DNA from 3 places in the Clostridium sardiniense genome. Region 1 is predicted to be linked to each of the others. Evidence: riboswitches for the same ligand, from Rfam matches in the RefSeq annotation. Region 1 holds a riboswitch; each other region holds the start of a gene.
The links. Region 1 has a riboswitch for cyclic di-GMP ahead of K5V21_RS17765 (BsaA family SipW-dependent biofilm matrix protein). Riboswitches for the same ligand answer to the same signal wherever they lie in the genome.

Region 1 (7,817 bases):
TTTGATTATCTACTGACTTTTTTTCATCATTATTTAGTGAATTATAATTATCTACTACTTTTTTTATATTTATTACTCCAGTTCTCTCTTTAATATTAAAATCTACTCTTGATCCATTTATCTCTTTTCCATCATAGATTATACTAGCATAATTAACACCTTTTCCAATTATTCCGCTTGGAACAATCCAATCTGTATAAACATTTAATATTTTCCCTGGATCTATAGATATATTACTTGAATCTATAGTTGAATTTATATTATCTCTATCAGTTCTAAAGCTCCATTTTCCATTACTATAAGTTACTCTTTTTAAATCATAACAATTTAAATTATCTTGTAACTTTAATCCACTAATACTCAAAGGTGTATCTCCATTTAAAGTATCATTTTTTATAGATACTTTAAATGTAACCTTATCTCCTGCCATTAATGTAAATGGCTTTTTTTCGTAATCAAGTTCTTTTCCGTTTCTTTCAACGTTAACTATACTCTTACTAATATTTACTTTAGGATCTAACTCTGTTTTAAATTTTATAGTGTCAGAATCACTAATACTTAATTGATTTGAAAAATATGTTCCTGTAGCTGTTACTTTATTATTGAATGTATTATTTATATCACTAAGTCTAGTTGATTTATTTATATACTTTAATGTACTTTCATCTTCTAATGTTATGCTATTACCAGGTTTTAATAAATCTAAATTTCCAGAGCTACCATCGCTATTTTTTATTATTACTCCAGACTTAATATTAGTAGAATCATAATTAGAATTTATATCTAAAGTTTTATTATTATCAGCTATCTTTATATTATCAATATCAGTATCTCCAATGTTACTTACTATAAATTTAAAATATAATGTCTTATCTGATGGTACTTTAGGAATATTCCCATTATCAGTATTTAAAATTATTTCATCACCCTCTATTGATTTTATATCACTTTTATCTAATATATTTTTATCTACTTCAGATGATTTTAAATAAGCTATTTTCTTTACTTGTATTTTAGGTTTCTTTACTGCATAAAGAGATAATTTTGTTACTCCACCATAATTACACCATTCACTTGTCAATAAGTCTATTGCATGTTTTGAGTTTCCATATCTATTGCTTTGTATAATTTTAGTTACGTCTCCTAAAATAGTATTACCACTTTTATCTTTTATAGCATCATTTAAATCTACATGCCAACCATCAATTATACTATTGTATTTATCTAGATTTTGAGCAACACAAGTATTATGATCTCTTGTTCCCCAGTATTCTCTCTTAAACTCTAATAAATTATTGGCTCCATTTCCATCAATAAAATTAATTTTCTTATTTGGAGTTGATGAATTCCTATACGTTGCAAAATTAATATCTGTTGTCATTTCATCAACTAAAACGGATATCAAATCATTTGCACCTATAAACATTGCGTGTGATTTAGGCGCAGCTAAATAAAACTCATAATCATTGGTATTAATTCCATTTAAATCAGCTATTCCTCTGAATAAGTTCCAATCTTGCGTTGTATAATCTTCTGTAGTTGACTGATTCCACTTCTGTGCTGTTCCATTTACAGAATTCCAATTTAAGACCTGTGGTAAATTATAAGGCTTAGTGTCGCCTTTATTGCTTCCCTCGAACCACCTCTCTAAGTTTCTGTAATCTATAGTGTAATTATTATTATTTTCCATCATAAATTTTGTCCTTAAAGTTGCTCCAGTATTAGCAGGCTCATTAGTGTAGTACCACCCACCCAAATAATGTTTTCGAACCTCTTTAGCATTTTGTGGACTATTTAATATATTTTGATTGTTAAATATATTCTCAAAATAATCTGCTGATATTCCATATCTATTATAATCATTATAATTCGTTGAATTTACTCTACTCATATCATTCTTCGTCCATCTTAGTGGAATCTCTATAATTCCACTTGTATCATTACTGACTAATTTATTTCTATTTGCATTTGCAGCTTGCGGAACAATATAGTTTATAATCATAAAGACAGAAAGCATTACAACTAAAAGTTTATTAATCTTTTTCATATCTACTCCCTCCCCTTACTTACTTTACGTATCCATCAATTATCTCATCTAATTTATCCATCGTCTTATCTGATATTGTGTTATTTATATTCCACTCTTTTCTTAATGCCTCTTTATTTACTTGTATAGCTTCTGAGCTAACATTTACGGAGAAATTCCTATTTTTAAAACTTTCTATATCTTCTTGTGATATATTATTTTTTAATGATATAGACTTTAACAAATCACTAGTACTCTCTCCAGGATTTAATATTTTATTGTAATAATAATAACCATCGTTATCTTTTATCCAATCTTCTTTCCATGTGTTTGAAAAGTTTAATTGCACCTGATTTGATGCTGATGTTGTAAGTTTAGTTACTTTTCCGTTCTCATCTTTTTCTTCGTCCCATTGAGGATTTATTATAACTCTAACTATTACAGGATTTTTTCCTGTATTTTTTATAGATACAACCTTTTTAATCTCCTCATTACGTGATACATCTTTAGCTGAATCTTTATCGAAGTTTTCATTAATTTCTGTGCTTATACTTCCTATTGTAAATTTATTCTTTTTACTTTCTTTACTTGAAAAGTATGCTAATGAAGCAACTGTAGTTGTAAATAAAAGAATTATCCCTAATGTTAATCCTACTTTTTTCATTTTCTACACTCCATTTAATAGTATTTTACTAATAATTTTTATATTTTTTCTTTTTTATAATTAAAAATATTCCTATTCCAATAAGCACACAAGCAAGTCCATATCCGCATATTCCTACATATCCAGTCCTTGGAAGTATATTCTTTACATTGTTTATAGTATTAGAAATATCATTTCCTAGACCACCTTCGTGGCTTTCCTCCTTGGTACTCATCACTTTATCTGGACTATCTGTCCCAATAGCTGTAAAAATCCAATCTATATCTACCTTTTTGTTCTTATACTTATTATCCGTTGCTTTCCCATCTAGAATAACTTTTGCATTTAAAAGTTTTTTCTCTCCTGGTTTGACAGTACCTAAACTTATATTATTTCTTAATCCATTTTCTCCACTTACAGTGCCATGGTATATGTTCTTACTATCATAATTTATTGAAAGATCTAATACTTGACATAAATCTACTTTTTGTTGTGCTCCTACTCTTTCGGCTTTCATAAACACTTCAAAAGGTTCTTTTAAATTATTTTCTACAGTAAGAGTCCCACTTACTGAATCACCAGGTAACATTCCCTTCTTTTCTAGAAATATATCACTGTTGTCTTTTGTATAGATAAAATGAATTCCAGTTTTATCTATTCTAATATTAGAGGGTGGCAACTCTGCTGCCACCCCATTGGTAGTTATTCCTAAAAGAAGTGAAATAAATAGTATGAAAATCTTTAAAGATTTTTTCATAATATCACTCCTTGATTATTCTATTATTTTGCTAACTTTGCTTTTGGTGCTTCTGCTGTATTGGTATCAGTATTAGCTTGTGTTTTACCTTGAATTTGAAGTGATTTTAATTTTTCTGAAACAGCTGATGGTACATCCCCCCATGCTGATGCAAATGCATCATTTGAAGCTTGAACTGATTCTGCTGTTACATCAACTGTAAATCCATTTCCTAAAGCAGATTTTTCTGTGTCACTTGCTAGAGTTACTGAGTCCAATAATCTTGGAGTACTTGATCCTGATTGTCCTTGTGGTGCTAAAACTCCTATATAATAGAAATATCCATCTCCACCATTAAACCATTGGTTTTCTGTAACACTTTTTGTTAAATTTACTTTATTTAATAATATATCATCTAAATCTGTTGAGTTTAATGCTGTATTTACTTCACCAGTAGAGGTTACCCAATTTGGTGATAACTTAACTCTTACGAATTGTCCATAATTTGCTGTACTATCTACTTGTACATCCTTATTTACAGTATCTCCTGGAATCATATTCTTAGCTTGATTTGGATCGAAGTTCTCGTTTATATCTATTCCAGCATCTCCACCCTTATCTTCTGTTCCATTAGCAATTGTGCTAAATGAGTTCTTTACTGTTTCCTTTGATGTAAAGTATGCTAATGATCCTATCGCTAATGATGCTACTACTACAACTGCTGCAATTACACTCAATATTTTCTTCTTTTTCATTTGTTACTTCCCCCTATATTGGATTTTTTTTAAATATTTAAGAATTTTTGTAAGTAAGAGCCTTAAAAAAGGACTAATACAGTATATTTGTGAATTAGCCGGTTGCACTACTAGCTCCATATATTCCAAGTGCCCAAATATAGAACATACTTCAAAGCATCTATATTAAATTAATTTTAAACATAAAAAAAACTAATCTATATTTTATCCTTAATAATATAAATTAGTCGGTTGCACTACTAGCTCCATATACTCCAAGTGCCCACATACAGAATATATTTCAAAGCTCCTATATTTTTTATTTTAATAATCTTTCGTTAATTTCATTATAGATATTATCATTTGATATAAAAGAGAGTCAATATGTTTTACACAACCTTTACTAAGTATACATATCATTAATATTTGTTTTAATTTATATATATTTATCAAAATAAAAAAGAAATATAGTAAATATATCTATACTTCTTTTAATATTTTTATATAATTATTTTTTTCTTCCAACTAAGAATGATAGTCCAAATAAAGCTAATATCACAACTAATATTAGAACTAAGTTCTTTTGAACAAACTGAGAAACTTTTCCGAGATAAGGTATGTGGAACATAACCTTTCCTATAACTTGATTTTTCTGAACACTTATTGGATCCACTACATTATTAGCATCACCTTTTGTTATAAATTCTTCTCCATTATTTATAACCTGATTAACTCTATGAGTAGTAATTGTATTGCTATTTCTTCCTGTAAAAGTTATTACATCCCCTACATTTATTTCTTGATCCGTTCCATCTTTTACAACTACTAAGCTACCTGGATTTATAGTAGGTTCCATACTCCCTGTTAATATGTAATATGAGCTATATCCTAATATACTTGGATGTTTTCCTTCTTTTGATCCTATTATATTTATTCCAGCTAAAAATATAACAGCTATTATAAATAAATAAAATATACAATTTCCTATGACTGCTAAAGAACTCTTTCTCTTCTTCATATCTTTACCCCTTTTATCTTATGATTTTATCTTAATATTCATTTATTAGTCCTTCTTTAGTCTATATACATTACTATTTATTGTCAATTCTCTTTACAAATTGTTAAACAACCATACCTTGATTACAAGTAGAAGTTAATTATATTATTAAATTTATTTTTCTTTGACCCTTATTCATATTTAATTATGAAAAAGCAGTTTAGTACGACCATCATACTAAACTGCTTCATATATTTATATTATCTATTTACCCAGTCCCCACTGCTAACTTTAAGGAGCTTATCTATTCTGTTCCTATCAGCTTCCTTATTATATCTGTAGAAATATGCTTTTTCTTTAGCACCATTCTCTAAAGAAACATCCACTATTTCTCTTATATATTCTGAATTTTTATCCTCTTCATTATAATTCTCTAGCCCATCTAATTCTCTCAATGTCTTCTTAAAATCTTTAAGTTCCATTAATTCTCCAACAACCTTACTGTCCCCACAGATAGCTGCTGGATATCCCTTATTTTCTATATGAAACAATTCCCCACAAACTGTTCCACTTTCTGACCCTTTAACCTTACCCTTAAGTAACTTCTCATAGTTGAACATCCCACTTCTAAGGCTTCCATACACAAACACTTTTTCTGTTAGCATATTTCTCCACCTATCGCTTTTATATCTTCATTGTATATAGTACATGCTTCTATTGATAATTCTATCCCCTTTATTATCTCCTCTAATGACATAAATGGTGTATTCTTTTTGTCTATTACTTGAGATGTTACATAAGGGATGTGAATAAAACCACCCTTAATATTTGGATACTTCTTATCAATCATATATAAAATCCCATACATTACATGATTACATACAAAAGTTCCTGCTGTATTTGAAAGTGTACTTGGTATTCCATTCTCATTTAAGTGCTTAACCATTCCCTTTACTGGTAAGCTTGAGAAATATGCTGCCTTTCCATCTTCTCTTATTGGTTCATCAACTGGTTGATTACCTTCATTGTCTTTAATTCTAAAATCATTAATATTAATTGCCACTCTCTCTGGAGTTATATCAAATCTTCCTCCAGCCTGACCTATTGATATAACAATATCTGGCTTATGCTCTTCTATTGCTTTTTCTATTGCACTTAGTGATTTTTCATAAACAGTTGGTATTATAAGCTTTATTACTTCTGCACCATTTACATTTTCACTAACTCTCATAACTGCTTCTTGCGCTGGATTTATTTTTTCTCCTCCAAAGGGATCAAATCCTGTTAATAATACTTTCATCAATAACTCCTCCTTTGTTTTTCTAAAATTGTACTCTTAAATTGTTTCATAAAAAATTCTTTTTATTAGAACAATTTATTAAAATGCTAAGAAATACATTGCAAATATGTGTAAAACCAATAACACTATTGCTGCTGGTGCTTGATATTTTATTACTTCATACTGATTCTTACATTCTAATAATGCTGATGGTACTATGTTAAAGTTTGCTGCCATTGGTGTTAAAAGTGTTCCGCAATATCCAGCTGTAAGTGCAAGTGCTCCAACTACTGCTGGATTTCCACCTTGTGCAAGTACAAAAGGTACTCCAATTCCAGCTGTAATTACTGAAAAGGCTGCAAATCCATTACCCATAACCATTGTAAATAGTGCCATTCCTAGTACATATGCTACAACTCCAAAGAATCTATTATCTTGAGGTACCACACCTGATATATATTGTGATATAACTTCGCCAACTCCAGCTTGTGTAAATAATGCACCTAACGCAACTAATAATTGTGGTAACATACTTGTTGGACCCATTTGATGAAGAAGTCTAGCTCCATCATTTACAGCTTCTTTAGGCTTAGCCTTAGTTATTGCAAATGCTGCTATCATAGCTGCTATTGCTCCTACCCCTATAGCAAATTGTGATGAATTTTTAAAATCTGTAAGTATCATTGCAACTGCAACTGCTGCAAATGCTAAAACCAATGACGGAATAAATACCTTGCTCTTTACTCTTTCAGAGGCTCTTTGTCCTTCTTCTTCTGTCGCCATATCATACTTTGCAAAAACAACTTGTTTTGAAAGTGTTAAAAGACTTGATAATACTAATATTCCACCAACTACATTTGCAGGCAACATCTTACCAAATATAAATGGTAATGATATCATAGCCCAAAAGGCTGCTGTAAAATATCTTTTATTTGAATCTATTGTTTTAAATGATTTATATGCTATTACTAACATAAGTAAACCCATTAATACATAGAAAATTTCTAACGCTATATCTATAAATCCTTGCATATCTTATCCTCCCATCCTACGTATAAATTACTTACCGTACTTCTTTTTCATCTTCTTATCATATAAATGATTTTGTAATGCTGAAATTAAGAATGCTACTACTGCCATTATTATACTAGCCTTTGCTATACTTAAAGCTGTAACATTGTATCCAAATTCAGTTAATGTACTTGATATTAAAAGCACGCCTGAACTTCCAGCAAAAAGATTTTGTCCAAAGAAGTTTCCATAATTTTCAGATGCTGCTGATAATGCCTTTATCTTTTCTACATCTTTTTCTTCTATTTCCCCATACTTACTATTTGCAGCTGCTTGAGCCATTGGATTAACTATTGGTCTAACAAATTGGGGATGTCCACTTATTCTTATT
Region 2 (7,817 bases), on a different contig from region 1:
CTGATATTGCCCTTATTATTGAATTACTATTAGTTGATTTATCATTTACTTTATATAGATCAAACTCTGCTCCTTCTAGTCTTTGAGCTGTTTCACTATCTTCTTTAATAAGATTTACTGAGCCTAAAAGTATATCATCATTAGCTGTTACTTCTGGAACCTTTGATGTTTCACCTAAAATTATCTCAAATGGATATTTAGCTTGATTTAATTCATATCCAAATGGAGCTGTTATTTCTCTGAAATAATATTTTCCTGGTCTTAAATCAGTAGCTGTTACCTCTCCATTATCTCCTGTTGTAACCTTATCTACTAAATTATTGTCTGCATCATATATTCCATATACTGCACCTTTAAGTTTTCCACCAGTTTTGCTATCAACCTTTATAAGTTTTGCTGATCCTAAAATAACTGAATCTCTTGCAACTGTTATTTCTGGATCTGCAATTCCTCCTATTTTTATCTCAACAGGTATTTTCTCATCACTTATGTTATACCCCTTAGGTGCTGTTATTTCTTTAAAGTAATAACTACCTGGTCTTAACTTACTACTTACTACAGCCTTACCATCTTCATCAGTTGTTACCTTTTCTATAAGAGTATCTGATGAATCATATATTCCATATATAGCACCTTGAAGTTTTTCCCCTGTTTTACTATCTTCTTTAACTAAGATAGCTTCACCTTTTTTAATATTATTTTTTACTGTTAATTGTATTGGAGTATCAGTTTTACCTAAAACTATTTTAAACTCATACTTTGATCTATCTAAAGCGTATCCTTCTGGTGCTTTTGTTTCTACAAAGTAATAAGTTCCTGCTCTTAAGTCTTTTACTTCTATTGATCCATTTTTATCTGTAGTATATGTTCCTAGCTCTGTATTGTCTTGAGAATATAATTTAAATTCTGCTCCTTCTAATTTCTGAGATGTTTCACTATCCTCTTTAATAAGATTTACTGAGCCTAAAATCATGTCATCATTAGCTGTTATTTCTGGAACCTTTGATGTTTCTCCTAAAATTATCTCAAATGGATATTGTGTTTTGCTTAAAGCATATCCAAGTGGTGCTTGTATTTCTTTAAAGTAATACTTACCTGGTCTTAAATTAGTGGCTGTTGTTTCCCCATTATCTCCTGTTGTAACTTTCTCCACTAACTCATTATCTGAATTATATACTCCATATACTGCACCTTGAAGTTTTTCTCCTGTTTTACTATCAGTCTTTATAAGTTTTGCTGAACCTAATATTACATCATCATTAGCTGTTATCTCTGGAGCCTTTGATGTCTCTCCTAAAATTATCTCAAATGGATACTTAGTTTGATTTAACTCATATCCAAATGGAGCTGTAATTTCTCTAAAGTAATACTTTCCTGGTCTTAAATCAGTAGCTGTTACTTCCCCATTATCTCCTGTTGTAACTTTATCTACTAAATTATTGTCTGCATCATATATTCCATATACTGCACCTTTAAGTTTTCCACCAGTTTTGCTATCTACTTTTATAAGTTTTGCTGAACCTAAAATAACTGAATCTTTTGCAATTGCACTTTTTGGATCTGTAATCCCACCTATTTTTATCTCAACAGATATTTTCTCATCACTTATGTTATATCCATTTGGTGCTTTTATTTCCTTAAAGTAATAGTTTCCTGGTCTTAACTTAGTGCCTACTATAGCTTGACCATTTTCATCAGTTGTTATCTGTTCTATAAGTTTATCTGATGAGTCGTAAAGCCCATATATAGCACCTTGTAGCTTTTCTCCTGTTTTACTATCTTCCTTAACTAAGATAGCTTCACCTTTTTTAATATTATTTTTAGCTACTAGTTGTATAGCATTTTCTGCTTTACCTAAAACCACCTCAAATTCATGCTTTGAATTATCTAATTCATATCCTTCTGGTGCTTTTGTTTCAACAAAATAATAGTTTCCTGGTCTTAAATCTTTTACTGATATTTGTCCATTTTCATCTGTAGTATATGTTCCTATCTTCTCATCATTTGATTTAAATAGTGATTTTATTAATCTAACTAATCCATTAGTAGAATCATTATTTACCTTATATAAATCAAACTCTGCTCCACCTAACTTCTGAGATGTTTCACTATCCTCTTTAATAAGATTTACTGAACCTAATATTATGTTATCACTAGCTGTTATTTCTTGAATCTGTGATGTTTGTCCCAAAATTATTTCAAATGGATATTTAGCTTCATTAACTTCATAGCCAACTGGTGCTGTTATCTCTTTAAAATAATACTTTCCTGGTCTTAAATCAGTAGTTGTTACTTCTCCATTATCACCTGTTGTAACCTTATCTACTAAGTTATTATCTGCATCATATATTCCATATACTGCACCTTTAAGTTTTCCACCTGTTTTGCTATCAACCTTTATAAGTTTTACAGATCCTAGCATTATTGAATCTTTTGCAATTACTTTCTCTGGATTTGCAATTCCTCCTGTTCTTATCTCAACAGGTATTTTCTCATCACTTAGGTTGTATCCCTTTGGTGCTGTTATTTCTTTAAAGTAATAGGTTCCTGGTCTTAGCTTACTACTTACCATAGCTTTACCATTTTCATCAGTTGTTATTTGTTCTATAAGCTTATCTGATGAATCATAAAGTCCGTATACAGCACCTTGAAGTTTTTCTCCAGTATCTGCATCCTCTTTAATTAGTACAGCCTCGCCTTTTTTAATGTTATTTTTTACCACTAAGTTTATAGGAGTCTCTGTTCCCCCTAAAGCAATTGTAAACTCATGCTTTGAGTTATCTATGTCATAACCTTCTGGTGCTTTTGTTTCAAGAAAATAATAACTCCCTGGTCTTAAGTCTTTTACTTCTATTGAGCCATCTTTATTTGTTGTATATGTTCCTATTTCTTTATCATCCTTAGAATATAACTTAAATTCTGCTCCTTCTAACTTTTGAGCTGTCTCACTATCTTCTTTAGTAAGATTTACTGATCCAGTCTTTATGTTATTTTCTAAATTTCCTATATTAACAACTGTTCCTATATCACTATCTTTTATAGTAAATTTCTTTTCTGAAGTATCTAAAACATATCCCTTTGGAGCTTCTACTTCTTTAAGATAATAATCTCCTGGAGCATCAACGTTATGCTTTATATTTCCCTCTGAGTCACTTGTTACAGTATCAATTAAATTTTTATTGCTATCTAAAAGTTCAAATTTTGCTCCTTTTAAAGCTTCTTTTGTATAACTATCAATCTTCCTAACTTCAAAAACATATCCTTTTTTAGTAGTAACTTCATTTGTTGTAGCTTTATCTATTTTAGCTACATTTCTTATCGTTGTTCCATCTGGTATATTACTAAAATCAGCTTTTATCTTTACTTGAAGCTTTTGTCCATAGTCTATTGAACCTTTATCATTTACTACAGTAACTTTGTTTCCATCTGCTACTTTTGCTGTAAATTCCTTTGGTACCTCAACTCCTACAATCTTTAATCTACTATCTAAATTATCAACTAAACTTAAATAATTTTGATTAAAATATCCATAACAATCAAAGTTTATTGTATAAGTAACTATCTGATCGTCACCCTTTTTAATCTCTGTTTTATCAACTAATTTTTGTGCATTTATTGCACCTGCATTCATCTCATAATTAATTTCTGAATTTACTTCCTGTGATGTTCCATCATAAGATATTTTTGCATTATTGTTATATTCTTTATATCTATCAGTTACTTTAAGTTTGTAGTATATATAATAGTGCTTGTTTGTGTCTCCAAGATTTATAGTCATTTTGTTATTGGTTGTACTTATATTACCTTTAATACTATCTGTTATCCATTTAAAGTTTCCACTTATATCTTTTTCTCCAACCTGTACGCTGCCATCAACAAGCTGCATTCCTTTTGGGAAGTTATCTTCAAATATTGCATTTTTTATACTAGCATTATTAGGATTTACATCAACTGTATAATCTACACTGTCTCCTATCTTACTTACAACAAATGTGGACCTTCCATCCTTATCTTTAATTTCATTTTCACTTCTATAGCTTTTACTAATCATCCTATCATCAACTATAGGTTTAACTATTGTTGAACTATTTATAGTATCTTTTCCATATTGTGAAAGCTTAGCTGTATTTATATATTGAGGATACTCAGTATTATACTTTGCAGAATACTCTATTCTGTATTGTTTATCTGTGTAATCTAAGTATAAATATAATCTATTAGAACTTATATTCATCTTATTTATCATATCCTTAGTTACATCTTTTGCTGATCCACCATATGGTATTTCATAAATTTTTATAGAATCCTTTAAAAGCTCTGTACCTTCTGGCATAGTATCATCTAAGGATACATTATGCATTGGTGCATATTTTTCATTTATATATATAGTATACTTTGTACTTTTTCCAACCACTGGTTTTGCTATATTAGCTAACATTTTATTTCCTTCCCAACCAATAGCATTTTCAACACTCTTTAATAACTGCCTATCTGCTGGATTCGGATTTGGATTTGGATCTGTATTTGGATCTTCTGGTTTAGGTGTTACTTCTACATCTAAGTATTGTGTTGTACCATTTACATTTACTTCAACTCTAGCTGGAGTATTATTATTTACATTTTTTGCAGTTGCTACTATTGACATATATCCAGCAATAGCTGTTTCTACTCCTTTACTAAATATAGCTCTTACAGTAGTTCCATGTACCTCTACATCTTTAAAATGTTCTGGTGGATATTTAGGTTTTATATTACTAAATTCATCAGGTAGTTTAAACTCTAAAACATCCCCCTCTTTTATAGAACCCTGTCCACCAACAACTTTATATTCTAGATTAAATGTAATCTGATTGCCTGATTCTACAGTCTTTTTATCACTAGTTATCTTAACTTCTATATTAGAGTTACCTTTTGAAGTTGTTGCTGCCAAAACTGATGCAGTAGGTAAAAACATACTAGTAATCATATTAACTACCACTACTATAGCAAGAAATGCAAAAAACTCTTTTCTCTTATGACTCATATAATCCCTCCTTTTTAAATTTTCTTAAAATTCCCATAAGATAATTTCTCCTTCACTTATTCTTAAATAATCCTTTCATTATCAGTCCTTTCTAAAATTTTTTAGTTTAACAAATTCCTGTTGTTCATTTCATTCTATTTGCATAAAAAAAGACTAATTTATATTTAATTTGTATAGAAAGTTCTATAGCAGTAATTAAAAAATAAATTAGTCGGTTGCACTACTAACTCCATACATTCCAAGTGCCCAAATACAGAATGTATTTCATAGTTCCTAAATATGTGTTATTCAATTTTTTCATTATATAATTAGCTCATTTATGCATAAAAAAAGACTAACTTATATTTAATTTGTATAAAAAGTTCTATGCTAGTATTAAAAAAATAATTGGCATAAAAAGTTTTATAACAGTAATTAAAAAATAAATTAGTCGGTTGCACTACCAACTCCATACATTCCAAGTGCCCAAATACAGAATGTATTTCACAGTTCCTAAATATGTGTTATTCAATTTTTTATTATATAATTAGTTAATTTTTGTATAAAAAAAGACTAACTTATATTTAATTTGTATAAAAAGCTCTATCCCAATATTAAAAAATAATTGGTATAAAAATTTCTATAACAGTAATTAAAAAATAAATTAGTCGGTTGCACTACCAACTCCATACATTCCAAGTGCCCAAATACAGAATGTATCTCACAGTTCCTAAATATGGTTATTCAATTTTTATTATTTAGTTCATTTCTGCATAAAAAAAGACTAATTTATATTTCTAAGTATTAATTTAAATAAATTAGTCAGTTACAATACAAACTCTATATATAAAATGTAAATATACAGAGTATAATTCTTCAGTTTATAGATTTTATTAACATAATGAAATCTACTCATTTTGTTAAAACCAATTCTAACACTATACAAATTTGACCTCAATACATAAAATCAGTTATTAATAATTTATTCAAATTTCTTCCATAATAATCCACCATTTATATTTTGAATTTTATTTTCGTTAAAATTTATTTAATATTAGTTGATAATTTATATTAATTAATTATCTATTAATTATAGAACTAAATATCCAAACCATCTACTTCATACCAACAAAGTAACCTTTCTTATGTCTTACAATCAAAATAAACTTTGGTAATATAAATCAAATATTATACTGATATACTTTAAAATTAATTATATAAAATATTAAAAGGACTTTTTCCTAAAAGAAAAAGTCCTTCTATCTACAGGCTTAAATCAGCTAAAACTTAAACTGACTTTTTTATTAATAATTTAAAGTTGCTTTCACCCTATCTTCTTGAGACATTTCTGCAAGATCTTTCACTCTATTAACATCTAATTTTAATTGTTCTGCTACTTTAGTTCCAAGTTCAACATCAACTTTATAGAATAAAGCTACTTGCCTATATTGAATGTTTTCAACAGCTTTACCAAGATGTAATACAATATTATGAACTAAGTTAATTTTTTCTTGTGGTTTAAGAACTCTTCTATAGAATTCTCCTGGTTGAACAAAATCTATATCTTCTACATCTAGTTTATGCTTTGCTAATATACCACTTACATCTACTGCTGGTGGATTATATTTCTCATCTGTGGATATATCTTCAAATGAATTTGGGAAATAGTTTGGTCTTGATCCACCATTATTTAAATTCATTTGTCCATCTCTTTGTTTTGTATTAACATTAGATTTTGGAGCATTGACTGGTAATTGATCATGATTAGTACCAAGTCTGTATCTTTGGGCATCCTTATATGCAAATAATCTACCTTGTAACAACTTATCTGGTGAAGCTGCTATTCCTGGAACAAAATTACTTGGAGAAAAGGCTGCTTGTTCAATTTCTTCAAAATAATTTTCTGGATTTCTATTTAGAACTAATTTCCCAAATGGAATTAGTGGGAAATCCTTATGATACCAAACCTTTGTAACATCAAATGGGTCAAACTCATATTTTTCAGCTTGTTCTGGTGTCATTATTTGAACATATACAGTCCAGCTTGGGAAATTTCCTTTCTCTATATTCTCAAAAAGATCTGATATAGTGCTATCAGGGTTTTTACTAGCTAATTCTTCTGCTTCTTCAACAGTAAGATTTTCTCTTCCTTGGTCAGTTTTAAATGTATATTTAACCCATACATACTCGTTCTTTTCGTTATACCACATGTATGCATGACTTGAAAATCCATTTATATGTCTTATATCTTTTGGTGTCCCACTATCTGTAAACATATAAACTACCTGATGTATTGATTCTGGAGTAAGTGATAAGAAATCCCAGTACATATTTGCATCTTTTAAATGAGTTTGTGGATTTCTCTTTTGAGTGTGTACGAAATCTGGGAACTTTATAGCATCTCTAATGAAGAAAACAGGTGTATTGTTTCCAACCATATCATAATTCCCGTCTTCAGTATAAAATTTTAAAGCAAACCCTCTTGGATCTCTTGCAGTGTCAGCTGTACCTGATTCACCACCAACTGTTGATATTCTTGCAAGTACTTCTGTTTTCTTACCTACTTCTGATAAGAATTTAGCTTTTGTATATTTTGATACATCATTTGTAACCTCAAAATATCCATGTGCTCCAGCAGCCTTTGCATGAACAACTCTTTCTGGAATTCTTTCTCTTGTGAAATGAGCAAGTTTTTCAATTAACTCGCTATCTTGTATACCAACATATCCTTCATCTGTTGAAAGTGATTGATTATCATTTCCCACTGGAGCGCCAGCAGCAGTAGAAAGTATATTTTTTTCATCCATAACCTTAT
Region 3 (7,817 bases), on a different contig from region 1:
AAAATATTGATAAATTTAAAATTAAAGATTTAGAAAATAATAATAAATTTAAAATAATGGAATCTTTAGATAGCACAGTAAGTTTTGCAACAGCTAATCCATTTGAATTTTATAACGAGTATGAAATTGACTTAAATGATGAAACTATTAAAGAGTTACAAATAGAAAATCCTAAGGATGTTATGATCTTAACTATTATAACTTTAGGTAAAACTTTAGATAGTAGTACTATTAATTTAAAGGCACCTTTAGTTATTAATGTTAGAAATAAATTTGGTAAGCAATTTATAATACAAGGTGATAAATATGATACTAGACATCCTTTAGTTAGGAGAAATTAATATGTTAGTAGTTACAAGAAAAAAAGATGAATCTATATTAATTGGTGATGATATAGAAATTAAAATAACAAAGATAGAAGATGGAAGTGTAAAGATAGCTATTGAGGCCCCTAAAGAGATTACTATTTTAAGAAAAGAAGTATATGAAAGAGTAAAGGAAGAAAATAAGAAGGCTGTTAGTAGCGATTTAAATTTATTAAAAGAATTTAAATAGGAGGGCAAAAATGTATAACAGTAGTAATAATCCATATAATGCATATAAAAATAATACTGTGAATATGGCTTCCAAAGAGCAACTTCTTTTAATGTTAGTTGATGGAGCAGTCAAGTATACAAAGATAGCAAGACTTGCTATTGAAAAGAAAGATATTCAAAAAGCACATGAAGAATTAGTTAGAGTGCAAAATATATTTACAGAACTTATGTCAACCTTGGATAGAAGTTTGGGAGAAGATTTTGAAAGTCTTTTTAAATTATATGGTTTTATAAAAGATAGATTAGTACAAGCTAATATAAAAAAAGATATACAAATAATAGATGAAGTATTACCTCTTATTGAAAGTGTTAGAGATACTTGGTATGAAGTAATCAAAAAGGCAAAAGGATTATAAAAAGGAGGGAAATATATGTCTTCAATAAGTTCAACTACCAATACAAATAGGATAACTGGTATGGCAACAGGCATGGATATTGATGAAATGGTTAAGGGAATGGTTGCACGGGAACAGTCTAAAGTAGATAGTGAAGAACAAAAACAACAAATAAATGAATGGAAGCAAGAAGAATATAGAGATGTTATTAAAAATGTTAAAGGATTATATGACAAATATTTTTCAGTAGGTTCTAAAGATTCAATAATGATTAGTAAAGTATATAGCACAAAGACTATAAATAGTTCAGATAGTTCTATAATAAGTGCTACTGCTGGTTTAGGAGCAACTAGTATTAACTATAATATTAAAGTAGATAAATTGGCTAAACCAGCAGAACTACAAAGTTCTAAGGTTAACTTAACTAAAGATACGAAAATATCTGATTTAGGACTTACTAATAGAATGATAAAAATAAATGATGTAGAAATTGATTTAAAAGATGCAAAAAATATTAATGATGTAATAAACACTATTAATAGTAGTTTCCCTAAAAATGATGTACAAGCTTCTTTTAGTGAAATGAGTGGAAAATTTACTATAAAAACTAATAATACTGGAATATCTTCTAAGTTTACATTTGAAGGAGAATTATTTGAAAAATTAGAGTTAAAAGATGGAGATAAGTTAGTTGGAACTAGTGGAACTGTAAATGGAAGTAATAATTCTATAAAAGTTTTTGATGTAGAAGGAAAAGAAATAAGAACTATAAATAATGAAAGTAATACTTTTACTATAGACAATATTACATATAATGTAAATGCTGTAAGTTCAGAGCCTATCTCTATGATTTCTGTAACTGATACTTCAAGTGCAGTAAAAAAAATGAAAGAATTTATTGATGAATATAACAAAGTTATTGATAATGTGTATGATTTAGTAACAGAAAAAGGAGATAGAAATTATAAACCTCTTACCCAAGCACAAAGAGATGATATGAGTGAAGATGAAATCAAAAAATGGGAGAGTAAAGCTAAAAAAGGTATTCTAAGAAATGATAAAGAAATGAGACAATTTATGAATAGTATTAAGTCTTCGATATCAGGAGTTATAGAAAGTACTGGGTTTACATTAAGTGATATTGGAATAAAATCAAATGCTGACTATAATAAACAAGGACAACTAACTCTTGATGAGGATAAATTTAAAGAAGCTTTAGAGAAGAATGGAGAAAATGTATTTAAAACTGCAACAGAAGCGTTCTCTAATATTAAGGATATTACTTATAATTATGCAGGAAATTCTTCTGGAATATTTTCAAAGAAGGCTGGAATGAATAATTCCTCTACAGAAGTAAATAATCTTTATTCTAAACAAATAAGAAAACAGGAAATTTATATAAAAGAATTAAAGACTAAGATGCAAGAAAAAGAGGAAAAACTCTATAAAAAATTTGCAGTTTTAGAATCAAATATGAGTAAAATTAATGCACAGATAAGTTATCTTATGAATTCATAGGAGTTTTTAATATGATAAATTTATATAAAAATATTTCATTAAATATAATAAAAATTTTAAATGAAGATGACATAGATGATGGTAAGCTAGAGCATAACATAGAAAAAAGACAAGAGGTTATTAATAGCTTAGATGAGCGGGAGTTAGAAGATTTTAAGAAGCATTATAAGGATTCTCAATTGATACAATTAGATAATAAAATAAAAATTTTATTAGAAAAGAAGATTATAGAAGTTAGGAAAGAATTGAATTCATATAAAACTAAAAGAAGTATAAATACTATCTATGTAAATATGAATAAAAATAATTTAAATATTTTTTCAAGAAAAGTATAAAGTAATAAATTTATTTTCCGATATATATAAGGTAAGGCCAATAGGCTTATATAAAAAGACAAGGATGTCAAAATAAGATACTAAGGAGAGTGCAAAAAATGAGAATTAATACAAATATGAATGCTATGACAGCATTAAACTCAATGAACAAAAACACAAACTTAGCTGGAGCAGCTATGGGAAAAATATCTTCAGGATTAAGAATAAACAAAGCTGGAGATGACGCAGCAGGACTAGCAATATCTGAAAAGATGAGAAGCCAAATTAGAGGATTAGATCAAGCATCTAGAAATACTCAAGATGGTGTATCTTTAATTCAAACAGCAGAAGGTGCAACAGAAGAAATCGGAAATATCACTCAAAGAATGAGAGAACTTTCAGTTCAAGCATCTAATGAAACAAACTCAGGTTCAGATAGATCAAAGATTGTTGAAGAATTAAATCAATTACATAGTGAAATAGACAGAATTGCAGATTCAACTCAATTTAATGGTAAGAACTTATTAAATGGAACAACAAAGATTGGTACTGTTGGAACATTTACTACAGATGCTGGTTATACTATAGAAGGATTAGACGGAATTTCTACTAAAGATGATATTAAATTAACTTTAACAAACGGAGCAGGTGCTAATCAAACTAACGTTACTATAAAAGTAGATGGAAAAACTTTCACAGCAACAGATGTTACTATGACAGGGGCAAAAGGAACACTTGATGCTAATAAAGTTATAACATTAAAGAACGGAAGTAGCAGTATTACATTTAAAGTAGACAAAGCAATAACAACTGCTACTACAGATTCTAAAATCGGAGAAACAAAAGTAAGTGATGTTCTTGGAGGAAAAGTTGACTTACAAGTTGGAGCTAATGAAGGACAACAATTATTAGTTCAAATTAATAACTTAGGAACAGAATCATTAGGAATAGCAAAAGCAGATATAGATGCAATAGAAGCAGATAATGAATCAGGATGTAAAGCAGCACAAAAAATGATAACTACTTTAGATAAGGCTTTAGAAAAAGTAAATACTTCAAGAGCTAATTTTGGAGCAATGCAAAATAGATTAGAAAGTGCTCAATCAAACTTAAGTACTTCAAGTGAAAACTTAACTGCAGCTGAATCAAGAATAAGAGACGTTGATGTTGCAAAAGAAATGATGACTTTATCTAAATTCAACCTACTAACACAAGCTTCACAAGCTATGGCAGCTCAAGCTAAGAGCCAACCAGAAGGAATAATGCAATTATTAAGATAATAAATCAATAGAAACTATAGATTTATATTTTAAAATTATAAATGACAAGGATGTCAAAAAATAAATTACTAAGGAGAGTGCAAAATATGAGAATCAACACAAATATGAATGCTATGACAGCATTAAACTCAATGAACAAAAACACAAACTTAGCTGGAGCAGCTATGGGAAAAATATCTTCAGGATTAAGAATAAACAAAGCTGGAGATGACGCAGCAGGACTAGCAATATCTGAAAAGATGAGAAGCCAAATTAGAGGATTAGATCAAGCATCTAGAAATACTCAAGATGGTGTATCTTTAATTCAAACAGCAGAAGGTGCAACAGAAGAAATCGGAAACATCACTCAAAGAATGAGAGAACTTTCAGTTCAAGCATCTAATGAAACAAATTCAGGTTCAGATAGAGAAAAGATTGTTGAAGAATTAAATCAACTACATAGTGAAATAGATAGAATTGCAGATTCAACTCAATTTAATGGTAAGAACTTATTAAATGGATCAACAAAAATTGGTGATAATAAGACATTTACTACAAAGGCAGGCTATACTATAGAAGGCTTAGATGTAAGTGGAATTACAGCTAAAGGGGATATTAAATTAACAACTAAAGCTAATGGTGCTGATACAGATATTACTGTTAAAACAGATGCTGGAAATTATACATTTAAAGCTACAGGTGGTGCAGGTAAATTAAAAGCTGGAGAATATACTTTAACTAGCGCTGGTAAAACAATCACTTTTAAATTAGATACAGATGCAACAGCTGTTTTAACTGATGAAAATATTGGAGAAACAACAATAAGTGATATTATTGGAGGAAAAGTTAACCTACAAGTTGGAGCTAACGAAGGACAACAATTATTAGTTCAAATTAATAACTTAGGAACAGAATCATTAGGAATAGCAAAAGCAGATATAGATGCAATAAAAGCAGATAATGAATCAGGATGTAAAGCAGCACAAAAAATGATAACTACTTTAGATAAGGCTTTAGAAAAAGTAAATACTTCAAGAGCTAATTTTGGAGCAATGCAAAATAGATTAGAAAGTGCTCAATCAAACTTAAGTACTTCAAGTGAAAACTTAACTGCAGCTGAATCAAGAATAAGAGACGTTGACGTTGCAAAAGAAATGATGACTTTATCTAAATTCAACCTATTAACACAAGCTTCACAAGCTATGGCAGCTCAAGCTAAGAGTCAACCAGAAGGTGTAATGCAACTATTAAGATAAGATAATCTAAATATTTAAAAGGATAAGGCCTTTACGCTTTATCCTTTATTTCAGTGTGAGGTTAATAAAAATATTAGAGTATAAGAATAATAGAGTTACATAATGTGTTTATATATTTATGAAAATTATAAATTAAAAAAAGACATATAAGTAAAAATAAGGAAAAATAATGAATAGAAAAATAATGAAATATAAGAAATATAAAGAAAATATGTATAAAATTTAAATAATAAGTAGAAAAATACATAAAAGTAGTATATAATAGAATACATATCACAATTTAATAATTAGCAAAATTAGGGAAACTTAATGACGCAAAGCTATAGGGGCTAAGATCAATATTATGCCAGCCAGTTGCACTAATAAAATAAGAATATTTATCTTATTTTTTTTCTTGTTTTTTGATTTTAGGCTACTCGCGCTTTGTGAGTGGTTTTTTTTTTGCTGTTAAAAATAGTAAGAATATAAACTTTGCAATTATTAGGAAAATATATCCTAATAGTTGTGTTATTCTGAACAATAAGAGGAGGAATGTATGGAAATTTATAAACTAATTAAGACAAGCTTAGACATAGCTAAGCTAAGAGGAGAGACAATATCAAATAATATTGCTAATGTTAATACTCCAAAGTATAAAAGAAAATATGTCACATTTGAAGAAAGTCTAAATGATAAGAGTAACGAAAATAAAATTAAAATTAAGGAAGATAAATCAACAAGTATGAGATTTGATGGAAATAATGTGGATTTAGAAAGTGAAAAAGTGGATCAAGCAGCAAATACGCTTATGTATAATAGTTTAATAAGTATTACAAATATTAAATTAGCTATGGCTAAGAGTGTAATAAGTGGAAGGTAGTAAAAATGAGTATATTTAGTGGAATGAGAATAAGTGCTAGTGGATTAAGTTCTGAAAAATTAAGACTTGATGTAATATCATCAAATATTGCAAATTCGAGGGCAACTAGAACTAAAAAAGGTGGAGCATATGTAAGAAAAGTTGCTGTCTTTTCTGAAAATTATGATAATAAATTAGGTATGTTAGGTGTGAAGGCAGTTAAAATTGAAAATGATAAATCTCCACTTAAAAAAGAGTATAAGCCTAATCATCCAGATGCTGATAAAGATGGATATGTAGAGTATCCTAATGTTGATTTATTAGTTGAGATGTCTGATTTAATAACTGCATCTAGATCATATGAATCTAATGTAGACTCTTTAAATGCGCAAAAAAATATGATTTCTAAAGCTTTAGAAATAGGAAGATAGTAGGAGGATAAAATGAATATAAAACCAATAGAGGTAAATTCATTAGTAAGTGGCATTGATGTACAAAAAATAGGACATGCTAAAGAAAGTAATGGAGATTTTTCAAAAGTATTAGGTAATGCAATAAATAAAGTAAATGATCTTCAAGTAACTGCAGACAATAAGGTTGAAAGTCTAATCAAAGGTGACAATGTTAATATGCATGATGTTATGTTATCAATGCAAGAAGCACAAATATCAATGCAACTACTTATAGAAGCTAGAAATAAAGTCGTTGAAGCTTATCAAGAAGTCAATAGGATGCAATTATAAAAGTCTTTAATAAAAGGAAGATAGTATGCAAAAGAATTTAATAGATAAAATAAAGAGTTTCTTAAAAGGTTTAGGAGAAAAAATTAAAAAATTAAAAATTGGTACTAAAGTTGCCATAGGTATTGGAATAGTCACAGTAATATTAGCATTGGTGTTTACTATAAATTATAGTAGACAGAATAAATACAAGGTATTATTTTCAGGACTAGATTCTACAGATTCTGCAAATATAACAAAAGCATTAGAAGATAAAAAAGTTGATACAAAAATAGATGGAGATTCTATTCTTGTACCTAAAGATCAAGTAGATAAATTAAGAATAGAATTATCTCCAAACATAACTAATGGATCAAAAGGTTTTGAATTAATGGATGAAAGCTCAAATTTGTCTATGACAGATGAGGAGTTCCAAATAGAGAAGACTAGAATGGTACAGGGAGAGTTAGAAAAAACAATAAAGACATTTCCTGGTATAGATAATGCAAGAGTACATATAACGCAAGGAGAACAGTCTGTATTTAATGGGGAAAGTAAGGATGGAAAAGCAGCTGTTTATATTTCTTTAAAAGATGGTAGAACATTAGATAAAAATCAAATTAAATCTATAATATCATTAATTTCAGCTAGTGGTATTAATATTCCGAAGAAAAATGTAGAAGTAATAGATCAAAATATGGTTCTATTATCAGAGGGAATCTATGATGGTAATGGAAATCTTGCTAATGAAGCAGGATTAACAGGAACTAAAAATGCTGAAAAACAATTAAGTGAAGAATTAAAGAAGAGAGTAAAATCAATGCTTGAACCTATATTCGGAGTAGGTAAGGTCGAAATTGGTATAAATGCTACTTTAAATTCTAAAACTGTAGAAAAAAATGAATTAAAATTAGATCCCAAAAAAGTTATTTCATCTTCAACAAAAAGTGAAAATTCAGTAACTGATGAAGATGTTAAAGGC

Region 2: linked by a shared signal. The riboswitch ahead of K5V21_RS00915 (SpaA isopeptide-forming pilin-related protein) and the one ahead of K5V21_RS17765 (BsaA family SipW-dependent biofilm matrix protein) in region 1 are both predicted to bind cyclic di-GMP.
Region 3: linked by a shared signal. The riboswitch ahead of K5V21_RS04265 (flagellar basal body protein) and the one ahead of K5V21_RS17765 (BsaA family SipW-dependent biofilm matrix protein) in region 1 are both predicted to bind cyclic di-GMP.

Annotation. Positions count from the first base shown of each region.
Region 1 is NZ_JAIKTU010000020.1:30,333-38,149, forward strand. Features, by position in the region: gene K5V21_RS17750 (hypothetical protein) at 1-2,047, opposite strand, end outside; gene K5V21_RS17755 (BsaA family SipW-dependent biofilm matrix protein) at 2,067-2,690, opposite strand; gene K5V21_RS17760 (hypothetical protein) at 2,719-3,426, opposite strand; gene K5V21_RS17765 (BsaA family SipW-dependent biofilm matrix protein) at 3,450-4,160, opposite strand; cyclic di-GMP riboswitch class II at 4,248-4,331, opposite strand; cyclic di-GMP riboswitch class II at 4,377-4,460, opposite strand; gene K5V21_RS17770 (signal peptidase I) at 4,648-5,157, opposite strand; gene K5V21_RS17775 (gamma-glutamylcyclotransferase family protein) at 5,397-5,801, opposite strand; gene pcp (pyroglutamyl-peptidase I) at 5,795-6,436, opposite strand; gene K5V21_RS17785 (DUF979 domain-containing protein) at 6,515-7,447, opposite strand; gene K5V21_RS17790 (DUF969 domain-containing protein) at 7,475-7,817, opposite strand, start outside.
Region 2 is NZ_JAIKTU010000001.1:222,961-230,777, reverse strand. Features, by position in the region: gene K5V21_RS00915 (SpaA isopeptide-forming pilin-related protein) at 1-5,023, opposite strand, end outside; cyclic di-GMP riboswitch class II at 5,224-5,307, opposite strand; cyclic di-GMP riboswitch class II at 5,443-5,526, opposite strand; cyclic di-GMP riboswitch class II at 5,660-5,743, opposite strand; gene K5V21_RS00910 (catalase) at 6,307-7,809, opposite strand.
Region 3 is NZ_JAIKTU010000003.1:172,083-179,899, reverse strand. Features, by position in the region: gene fliW (flagellar assembly protein FliW) at 1-341, shown strand, start outside; gene csrA (carbon storage regulator CsrA) at 343-555, shown strand; gene fliS (flagellar export chaperone FliS) at 566-952, shown strand; gene fliD (flagellar filament capping protein FliD) at 968-2,449, shown strand; gene K5V21_RS04280 (hypothetical protein) at 2,461-2,784, shown strand; gene K5V21_RS19500 (flagellin N-terminal helical domain-containing protein) at 2,883-4,043, shown strand; gene flgL (flagellar hook-associated protein FlgL) at 4,130-5,278, shown strand; cyclic di-GMP riboswitch class I at 5,558-5,640, shown strand; gene K5V21_RS04265 (flagellar basal body protein) at 5,814-6,137, shown strand; gene flgC (flagellar basal body rod protein FlgC) at 6,143-6,547, shown strand; gene fliE (flagellar hook-basal body complex protein FliE) at 6,560-6,859, shown strand; gene fliF (flagellar basal-body MS-ring/collar protein FliF) at 6,885-7,817, shown strand, end outside.